2 regions of the Pseudoalteromonas sp. APC 3694 genome follow, and region 2 is predicted to be linked to the other one. Evidence: riboswitches for the same ligand, from Rfam matches in the RefSeq annotation. Region 2 holds a riboswitch; the other holds the start of a gene.
The links. A riboswitch is a leader RNA that binds a small molecule or an ion and turns the genes downstream of it on or off. The one in region 2 is predicted to bind lysine.
Positions count from the first base shown of each region.

Region 1: another riboswitch for lysine. It lies ahead of dapA (4-hydroxy-tetrahydrodipicolinate synthase); the one in region 2 lies ahead of lysC (lysine-sensitive aspartokinase 3).

Region 1 is NZ_JASDDE010000019.1:11,715-16,711, reverse strand. It holds gene QMA00_RS08595 (protein adenylyltransferase SelO family protein) at 1-1,369, opposite strand, end outside; gene QMA00_RS08590 (DNA-3-methyladenine glycosylase I) at 1,378-2,076, opposite strand; lysine riboswitch at 2,264-2,443, shown strand; gene dapA (4-hydroxy-tetrahydrodipicolinate synthase) at 2,571-3,455, shown strand; gene QMA00_RS08580 (2,3,4,5-tetrahydropyridine-2,6-dicarboxylate N-succinyltransferase) at 3,471-4,211, shown strand; gene QMA00_RS08575 (PLP-dependent decarboxylase) at 4,211-4,997, shown strand, end outside.
Region 2 is NZ_JASDDE010000040.1:19,399-24,395, reverse strand. It holds gene QMA00_RS13565 (hypothetical protein) at 1-125, opposite strand, end outside; gene nhaD (sodium:proton antiporter NhaD) at 322-1,569, shown strand; lysine riboswitch at 1,668-1,840, shown strand; gene lysC (lysine-sensitive aspartokinase 3) at 1,916-3,307, shown strand; gene QMA00_RS13550 (4'-phosphopantetheinyl transferase superfamily protein) at 3,284-4,042, opposite strand; gene QMA00_RS13545 (sodium-dependent transporter) at 4,209-4,997, shown strand, end outside.

The DNA of each region.
Region 1 (4,997 bases), on a different contig from region 2:
GCGGCTGTTGAAACTCTGTAGCTTGCATATTGCTTGCGTAAGGGCTCGCCATCACTTGGATAAAACGACTGAGTAACTCACTATCCCCATGCGTAGTGTACTGAGTAATAATATCTTCAATAATATGATTACGCGGAATCACACTTGGATTTGCCTGTCGCATTATATTATAACTATGCTCGTTAGTTCGTGTTTGCCATTGCTGTGCCCACGATACGAGTGCTGATGGTATTTGCGCTTGTCCAGTTAACGATTCAGTTAACGCATTAAAAGTATTGGTATAATCAAGCTGGTGTTGTTTTAATAACCCTAGTAACTCTCCCACCAACTTATTATCTTTATCATCCGCGACTGTTAACCCTAACTTTTGCGCCCACATAGCGCTAAATTGTTGGTTAAATTGCGTTGAAAAGCCCTCAATTAAAGGCGTCATCAATGCCACCGCTTGCTCGTCATCATCACTGATCAGCGCCATTAGACTCTCTGCTAAGCGGGCACAGTTCCAACTTGCCATGTTTGGCTGATTACCAAACGCATAACGCCCTTGTTTATCAATAGAGCTAAACACGGTATCAAAATCAAACTGGTTCATCATGGCACATGGGCCGTAATCTATGGTTTCACCACTAATTAAGGTGTTATCGGTGTTCATAACACCATGAATAAACCCCACCCTCATCCAACTTACGACTAATTTGACTTGGTTGGCGATCACTGCAGCTAAAAAATCTAAATAACGCTGAGCACCAGTGCTGTTAATCTCGGAATAGTGTCTTTGAATGGCTAAGTCGGCTAAGTTTTTTAGGCTAGTAACGTCACCTTGAGTGGCTAAATATTGAAACGAGCCCACCCGTATATGACTGCTGGCGAGTCGGGTTACAATAGCACCTGGTTGAGGTGGGTTCCGATAAACGGTTTCGCCACTGCCAACCACGGCTAAACAACGCGTTGTTGGAATGCCAAGCGCGTGCATAGCTTCGCTCATTACGTACTCACGAATAGCTGGACCTAATGCACAGCGCCCATCTCCACCACGCGAGAATGGCGTAGCGCCAGCGCCTTTTAATTGCAAATCCCAAAGCTGGTTTTTATCATCACTGATCGCGCCAAGTAAATGCGCTCGGCCGTCTCCTAAGCGTGGAGAAAAATGACCAAACTGATGACCCGAATACCCTAATGCAACTACAGAAACTGCTTGAGGTTCATTTCCACTGAATATATTTGCTCGAGAATCAGCATTTACTTGTATATTAAATTGTTCGGCTAAGGGCTCATTCCATAACAATAACTGTGGTGCTGTCACCTTGGCTGGATGATCGCTAATAGCAAACCCCTCACCAATATCGGTATACCTTGGCACTAATTTCATGTTTAATCCTATTGTTTTTGGCTGATACCTACGCGATTGTCGCCTACACCATAAGCGACAATTAAGCTTAGCTCTTGCATGCTTAAGCCGCTTTGCTGCTGCAGTTCATTAAAGAATGCCTGCGCCGCACTTAGTGACTTTTTAGTTTGTAATCCGCCATCTATAATTTTATGGGCACGCAAATAGCTTTCTACATCTCTTGAAAGTAAAAAAGTATCTTTCCCCGAGGCACGCAGTGCATAAGGACCAGTATTACCACCCAGCCTTGCACCATGTTTTTTTAAATACGCCCACAAACCAATAATATCTTCACTTGGCCAGTTAGCAATAAACTGACTAAAACTGCCGTGCTGCTCTACAACTTCATGGATCATATACGCATTATCAGTAATGGTTTTTACTTTTTTATAATTGCGCACAATTCGTTCGTCACTGGCTTTTTGTTCTAACATGTCTGGTGGCATCATCAATAGCTTTTCAACACTAAAGTCCCAAAAAACCTCTCTAAATCCGGCCCACTTACTGTTGATCACCGACCAATAAAAGCCACTTTGAAAAACCTTCCGAGTAAATTCTTCTAGCCAATCATCATCACTTAATGTGACGAGTTGCTTTGTTGATAAAGGTTTTGCGAGTAACAATTTAAGCATTTTTTCAGAGCCCTTTCGCTCCACTGCACGCTTATAAATATCACTAAATTTTTCCATCTACTTAATACCTTACTTCGACCATGAAACTAGTTTACGAGAAAAGCAGCCAATACGTAACCGTTGCTATTATCGATGAACTATTCTGTATTTAGTCACTTGACACCTAGACGGCTAAAGTGGTTTAATCGCCACACTTACCCTATTACATTGTATTTGCTGATTGATTTTTCAATAGCAAGTGCAAAGGGCTGGAAGAGGTGCGTTATTCAGGTAGCGTATGTTAGGAGCGCAAACTCCATTGAGCATACGTGAGGGGAATTAACGCCGAGAGGTAACACTTTTTTGTGAAAGATTACTTCGGGCGACTAGGTTGAATCCTAGCGACTGTCACCAATAACATATTTGGTGGAGAGCTTCTGGTCTTAGTATAATAAGGCCGTGCGCCCTATTATTTAAGCCCATTCGCTCTTCGAATTATAAATACATTCAAAGAGTCAGGCACCCTAAATACCCGCCAATAACTCGACGAATGCCCTATAAGTTCGTGAGAGATGATCAACAACTTCAATATTAACAATTTCCATTTATGGACTGCGCTGATCACCCCATTTGATCAAAATGGCCTAGTTGATTACGCAACCTTAGACACCTTGGTGGCCGAACAAGAAGCCGCTAACAACGGCATTTTATTACTTGGTAGCACTGGCGAAGGGTTAGCCCTGACCCTAAAAGAGCAGCAAGCCATCGTAGAGCATGTTTGCCAATTACAGCCGAGCGTCCCGCTTATGGTCGCAGTCGGTGGTAGTAACTTAAAGCAGCAGCTTGAATGGGTTAACTACTGCAACCAACTGCCTATTCATGGTTTTTTACTTGGCTCGCCTTTGTACGCCAAACCCGGTGCAGTGGGGCAAACGCATTGGTTTGAAAGCCTGCTCAATGCCAGTTCTCATCCTTGTATGCTTTATAACGTACCAGGACGTAGTGCGGTTAGCATTCCCATTGCAACCATTGAAAACCTCAAACAACATAAAAATTTATGGGCACTCAAAGAAGCCAGTGGCTGTATTTCTCAATTTGAAGCCTATCGACAAGCAGCGCCTGAACTAGCCATTTTTAGTGGTGACGATGCCCTCATGCCTTATTTTGCCCAAGCAGGTGCAAAAGGTTTAGTGTCGGTTGCAGCCAATGCATGGCCAGTGCAAACCCATGAGTTTGTAAAGCGCAGTTTAAGCGGCCAACACCCTAATCTTTTTGTCCAGTGGTCTAGCGCCATCAATAGCTTATTTTCAGTAGCAAACCCTATCCCAGTCAAAGTGTTAATGCATTTACAAGGGCGTATTAGCAGTCCGCATTTACGTCCACCTTTAACACACCTTGAGCTGACACACACAGATGACATTTCATCGGCAAACAACACCATTTTATCTTGGCATTAAATACAGGTTTTTATAATGAACTGGTTAGAACTATTAAATAATTTAGAAACGGGCGCAGTTCGCGCAGCAACACAAGACGAAAACGGCCAATGGCACGCTAACGTAGAAGTAAAGCAAGGCATTTTAGAAGCCTTTAAAAACGGTCAAAACACCGAGTTTGCTGGCGGTTTTGTTGATAAACATAACTTAGCGCCGCAATGCTTTGAAGCCACAGCAGGCGTTCGCATGGTGCCAGGTGGTTCAAGTGTGCGCCGTGGTGCACATGTTGCCAAAGGCACTATTATTATGCCACCTGCGTACGTAAATATTGGCGCCTTTATTGACGAGGGGACTATGGTAGATAGCCACGCATTGGTTGGCTCATGTGCGCAAGTGGGTAAAAATGTTCATTTGAGCGCCGCGGTACAATTAGGCGGGGTACTTGAGCCCATTGGCGCAAGCCCTGTGGTCATAGAAGACGATGCATTCATTGGTGCAGGCTGTGTGATTGTTGAAGGCGTGGTAGTTAAAAAAGGCGCGGTACTTGCCCCAGGTGTTCGCTTATCTGCAACCATCCCTGTTTATGACTGCGTTAATGAGCGTCAGCTTGATAAAGGCGAAGCAATCCCTGAATACGCGATTGTGATCCCAGGCTCTCGCCCTGCGTCAAATGACTGGGCCCGTGATCAAGGCTTGAGTATGTCGTGTGCCTTAATTGTTAAATACCGGGACGAGCAAAGTGACGCGTCATTATTGCTTGAAGAGGTTTTACGTTAATGACCTTTTTGAGTACGCCCGTTAAAAGCGCTATTGATGAGCTTTCGAGTAAACTCGATACTCCATTTTTTGTCTACGACCTTGACTCACTAGATGCGCACCTTGCGCACTTAGTGGCGCAAACCGAAGTAAAGCTTTGGTATGCGGTTAAAGCCAATCCCCTATCTAAAGTGATACAAAGTTTAGATAACGCTGGTTTTAACTTTGATGTTGCAAGTAAAGGCGAACTTGAGCAAATACTTGCCCAAGGAATTAACAGCGAGCGCGTGCTCAACACGGGCCCTGCTAAAAGCCCAAAACAAATTAAACATTTTATTGCACGTGGCGTACGCACCTTTGTGGCAGAAAGTCTTAATCAGGTGCGTTGGTTAAACGAACAAGCGACTGCCCAGCAGTGTCAGTTACAGGTTTTGCTGCGTGTTCAATTACGCTGGCCCGAGGGTGATAAAAACCCACTTGGTGGTGATAGCCTTACTCCATTTGGCTTAGGATGCGATGAATGGCAATCGCTAAATACTAAATACTACACAGCATTGAGCTTTGATGGCCTACATATTTTTCAGTGGGGTAACATGCTCAGCAGCGACAAACTTGCAGATCTGTGGTCGCAAATGATTACACCACTTACAGTCCTTGCTAATAACTTAAATATAAACCTGAATATTTTAGATTTAGGTGGCGGTTTAGGTATTCCTTACACCCTTAATGATCCGACTTTAAGCTGGGATGCATTAATAGCAGCCCTTGCAAAGATTAAACGCGATGCGGATGTTAAAGAGCTGTGGA
Region 2 (4,997 bases):
TTTTGCTTAATGGCATTTTGAAGATCTTTAATACTAAAGTCGGCCATTTTAAAGCGCTTAAATAATAGCTCTAATACACCCCAATGCTCAGTGAGGGTATTAAGTAGCTTTTTAGCTGGGATCATAAGGCGTTGCAACTTCCTAGTATTCGTTATTTTATATTTCTCGAACTTATATGGTATTCGTTTTTGCGACGATTTAATAATAGTTTTTACACCCGCTTAGTGATAGTATCCGCGCCGAATATAGGCACATAGAGTTTGTGGGTATATTTTTTACATGGTTTCAATTTTTACTTAACCCCGAAGGTTGTTTAATATCATGGTTTCCTCGATTATCCTGACGCTGATAGCGATTGCATTTTTGCTTATCGTTATTGAGGATGTGATTCACGTAAACAAAGCAAAAACGACATTATTTTTTGGTACACTTTGTTGGATTATCTCCTTTATTTTTCCTCTTAATGGGCAAAGCCCCGAAACGATTCAAACCCTCCTAGACCACAATATTTTAGAAATTGCTTCTTTATGGCTGTTTTTAATGGCCGCAATGACCTTTGTTGCCTATTTAAACTCTAAAGGACTTATCGAAAATGTTGTGAACCGGATTATGCCAACCAGCATTAGTGAGCGTAAGCTAATGTTTTTGGTGGGGTGTTTTGCGTTTTTATTTTCATCTATTTCAGACAACGTTACGGCCACGCTAATATCACTGGCAGTGATTATGTCATTAAAACTTGAAGCCAAAAAGTTAGTTAAGTACGCCACGCTTATTGTATTTGCTGTAAACTCCGGTGGTGTATCACTTATCACGGGTGATGTAACCACACTTATGATTTTCCTTGATGGTAAAGTATCAATTAGCAATTTATTACTGTTAATTGTGCCTGCGTTACTAAGTGTATTATTACTCGCTACTTTGTTATCAATTGGCATGAATAAGCAACTCGAGTTTAAAAAAACTAAATTTAAACGTATTGAAAAAACCGACATAACCATTGCGGTTATTTTCTTCACTACGGTTATTGCTACGCTTACATTGAGTGTTTTATACAGTGTACCGCCTCTGCTTACTTTTTTATTGGGTTTATCTATTATGTTTTTAGTCGCGCAATTTTTAATGCGCAAAAAAGACATCAACAAAGATATGATCGATTTTATACGCGACATAGAGTACGACACCTTATTGTTTTTCGTGGGTGTGTTACTGCTTGTTGGTGCGTTAAAAGAAGTTGGGGTACTGAGCCAATTTACTAATTTGTATACGGTAATGGCGCCAGAGTACGCAAACTACTTAATGGGTATTTTATCTGCAGGTGTTGATAACGTGCCACTAACGGCAGCGTTATTAAAAGCCGATATTGTAATGAGTCAACAGCATTGGTTGTCGTTTACGTATGCAACCGGTGTAGGTGGCTCTATGCTAATCATTGGCTCGGCAGCCGGTATTATAGCCATGAGTAAGGTAAAAGAGCTGACGTTTGCAAGTTACCTTCGCTTATCGCTGTATTTATTACTGTGTTACACCTTTGGTTATGCGGGCTCTTACTTAATGGGTAGTTTTATTTGATTTTATAGTAAAACGACTTGACAGCTAGACGTCTAAACGATAACTTTCAAAGCCGCACTCTTAGTGCGGTTTTGTTTTATTAGCCACAGGTTAATAATACATTCAGAAGAGGTGCGATACTTAGGTACTTAATGTGAGGCAACGACAGCCTGCGACCATTAAGGAGGGAAGTACTCGCCGAGGAAAATAATGGGTCGTTACTATTGTTTTTCGGTTTATGGGGCTGAATCCTCAAAACTGTCACCAATTTAGGTGGAGAGCTTCTGGCAGTAGATTTTTCTTATCTTTATTTCCTGCCAAGTTCTTCTTGTTTTATTGCGGTTTGGATGCCGCGAAAGGAGACGAAATGACTACCCAATCAGTGCCACAAAGTTCACAGTGCACAAAATCAGATTACATTGTTGCCAAATTTGGTGGCACCAGCGTTGCTAACTTTGAGGCGATGAGCCGTTGTAGCGAAATTATCGTAAACGATAAAAATGTACGTATTGTTGCAGTAAGCGCCAGTGCCGGAGTGACCAATCATTTAGTGGAGCTTTGCAAAGCGGGTATTGAAGCCGCTAAACGCCAACAGCATATTGATGGTGTACTTGCGATTCAGCAGGCTATTTTAAATGACCTATCGTTAGATGATGATTTAGCCCTTGGGTTTAATCAAACGCTTGATGCATTTCAAACGTTGGCGGCACAAACACTCAATACTGAGCAGCAGTTCGATGAGCTACTTAGCTTTGGCGAGCGTTTATCGTCGTACTTATTTACCCAAGTACTAAGGTTAAAGGGTTTAAATGCCACTCGTTTTGATGTGCGCCAGGTGCTTAAAACCGATAGCCAATTTGGTAAAGCAACACCAAATGTGGGCGCCACAGCGCAAGCCGCTAAAACACATTTAATTCCGCTGCTTGATGATAGCGTTATTGTAACCCAAGGGTTTATTGGTAGCGATGCAAACAATTTAACGACCACGCTCGGTCGAGGTGGCTCAGATTATAGTGCTGCACTGCTTGCTGAGGCTATTAACGCTAAAAGTGTGCATATTTGGACTGACGTAGTGGGTATTTTTAGCACTGATCCTCGTTTGTGTGTAAAAGCCACTCCTATTGCGCGTTTAAGTTTTGATGAAGCAGCAGAAATGGCGACCTTTGGCGCTAAAGTGCTGCACCCAGCTACAATTTTGCCTGCCAGTCGCAGCCATATTAATGTGTTTGTTGGCTCAAGCACAGAGCCAGAACTTGGCGGTACGTGGATTGAACGTGAAAAATCGCAGCTACCTGGTATTCGTGCGGTAACGCAACGTAAAAATCAAATATTATTAACCCTTAAAAGCCCAGAAATGTTATTAGCCAGTGGCTTTTTAGCGCGTATATTTACTATTTTAAGTGAGTGCAATATTTCGGTAGATTTGGTCACCACCTCTGAAATTAGTGTAGCAATTACCCTTGATAATGCGCCTAATGCATCACGCCCAGAGCTAGATCAAGCATGCTTAGATAAGCTTGCTGAATTTTGCCATGTATCGGTTGAAAACAATTTAACGCTGGTGGCATTAATTGGCTCTGAAATTGTTTTGCGCCAACATGAAATGAATTTAATGAAAGTGTTAAGTGATTTTAATATTCGACTCATTTGCCATGGTGCAAGTAAACATAACTTGTGCTTTTTAGTTGAGCAAAGCGAGTCTGATGCTGTGGTTCAAGCGATTCATAGTCGATTACTAGAAAGTGATTGCGCTGCGTAAATCGTTAATAGTTATTATTGAGCACCGCCAGTCGGTGCTTTTTTTTGCCACAACGCTAATATCAAACATGTCGTTATGTGCTCCAACCACGGTATTGCTACAAGCTGTAAGCTGAGTGTTATTAAGTTCGTTAAACACATTAGGGCTTAATAATTGAGCAATGGGGCGGCTGGTGGCTTTAGCCAGCGCTTCTTTTAATGTCCAAATCCTAAAAAAATGATGTGCTTGAGTTGTTATGTTATCTGTATCGGTTATTAAACTCACTTCGGCTGGGTGGTAAAAGTGCTTAGCGAGTTTATTAAAAGGGCGCTTTAAATTAATTTTTTCAATATCAAAGCCAAATTGAGTTGATGCTACATTTAACGCTGCACCTACAAAACCATGAGAATGAGAAATACAGCAACTGATCACGCCTGTTGTATTTTTAATATGTAATTCTAATTTACTGTTATCGGGGTTAAATTCAGAACTAATATCACACAGCTTTAATGATGCGTAAGAAGAACAAGCGGTTTTTACTAGGTATTTAAGCACTAAACGTGTGGCTAAATATTCTTGTTTAGCTTGTGGGTTTTTACGCCGATTAATAACATTGAGCTCAAAAGGGCTTAAATAGTGGGGTAAATCAAATTCACCCACATTGAGGGTGGTCGCGTTAAGCAACGCAATGCAATGGCTGTTATTTGCTAAAGCGGGCGTGATTTCTAGCTGGTTTTCAAAGTAAGTTACACTCATCATTGCTCGTTATAAATGACGACCGATTACATATTTATTACCCAAAGCTGGATAGTTTGTGAGCGGTTGTTAGTTGTTGTGAGCGCTAAGTACATTTTTATTACTCAGTCGCTCTTAAATATGGTTTAATTCGCATTCGTTAAAATAATAACAGATTTGTAGGTGTATGGCACAAGTGCGTGATGGTTTTCAAAGTCGACTAGGTTTTGTATTGGCAGCAGCCGGTGCAGCGGTAGGCTTAGGTAATATATGGGGTTTTCCTACGCAGGCTGCTAATCATGGTGGCGGCGCATTTTTACTGGTTTACTTTATCGTTATTTTTTTGCTGGCGTTACCTGCTTTGTACACCGAGCTGTATTTAGGTTACAAAGCCCAAGCTAACCCTGTTAAAGCGCTAAGCCAAGCATGGCAAGATCACGCCCCTAAAGTGGGAGCCGCAGCAGGCTATATTGGCCTTGCCGGTGCCATCGTTATGTTAAGTTTTTACTCAATTGTGGCCGGTTGGATGCTTTCCTACGCTATAGAGCCTATAAGTAGCTTTTTTGGCTTGCAGAGCTTGAGTGAGTTTTTACATAGTGACTCTATGTTACGTAATTTTATTTTTACGCCGCTTATGCTTATTCTAACCGCCAGTATTATTTTAAAAGGGGTGAAGTCGGGAATAGAAACCTGGTCACGCCGTTTAATGCCGCTTTTACTTGTTCTCCTTATTGGGCTTATTATTTATATTGCAACGTTAGATGGCGCAAGCGAAGGGTTTGCTGCCTATTTAGTGCCTGACTTTAGCAAAATACTCGACCCTGATTTAATTATTGCCGCAATGGGGCAAGCGTTCTTTTCGTTGTCGCTTGGGGTAGGCTGTATGATGATTTACGGCTCATATTTAAAACCCGGAGCTAACTTACCAAAATTAACCGCAAGTGTTGCCTTACTCGACACCAGCGTGGCGTTTTTG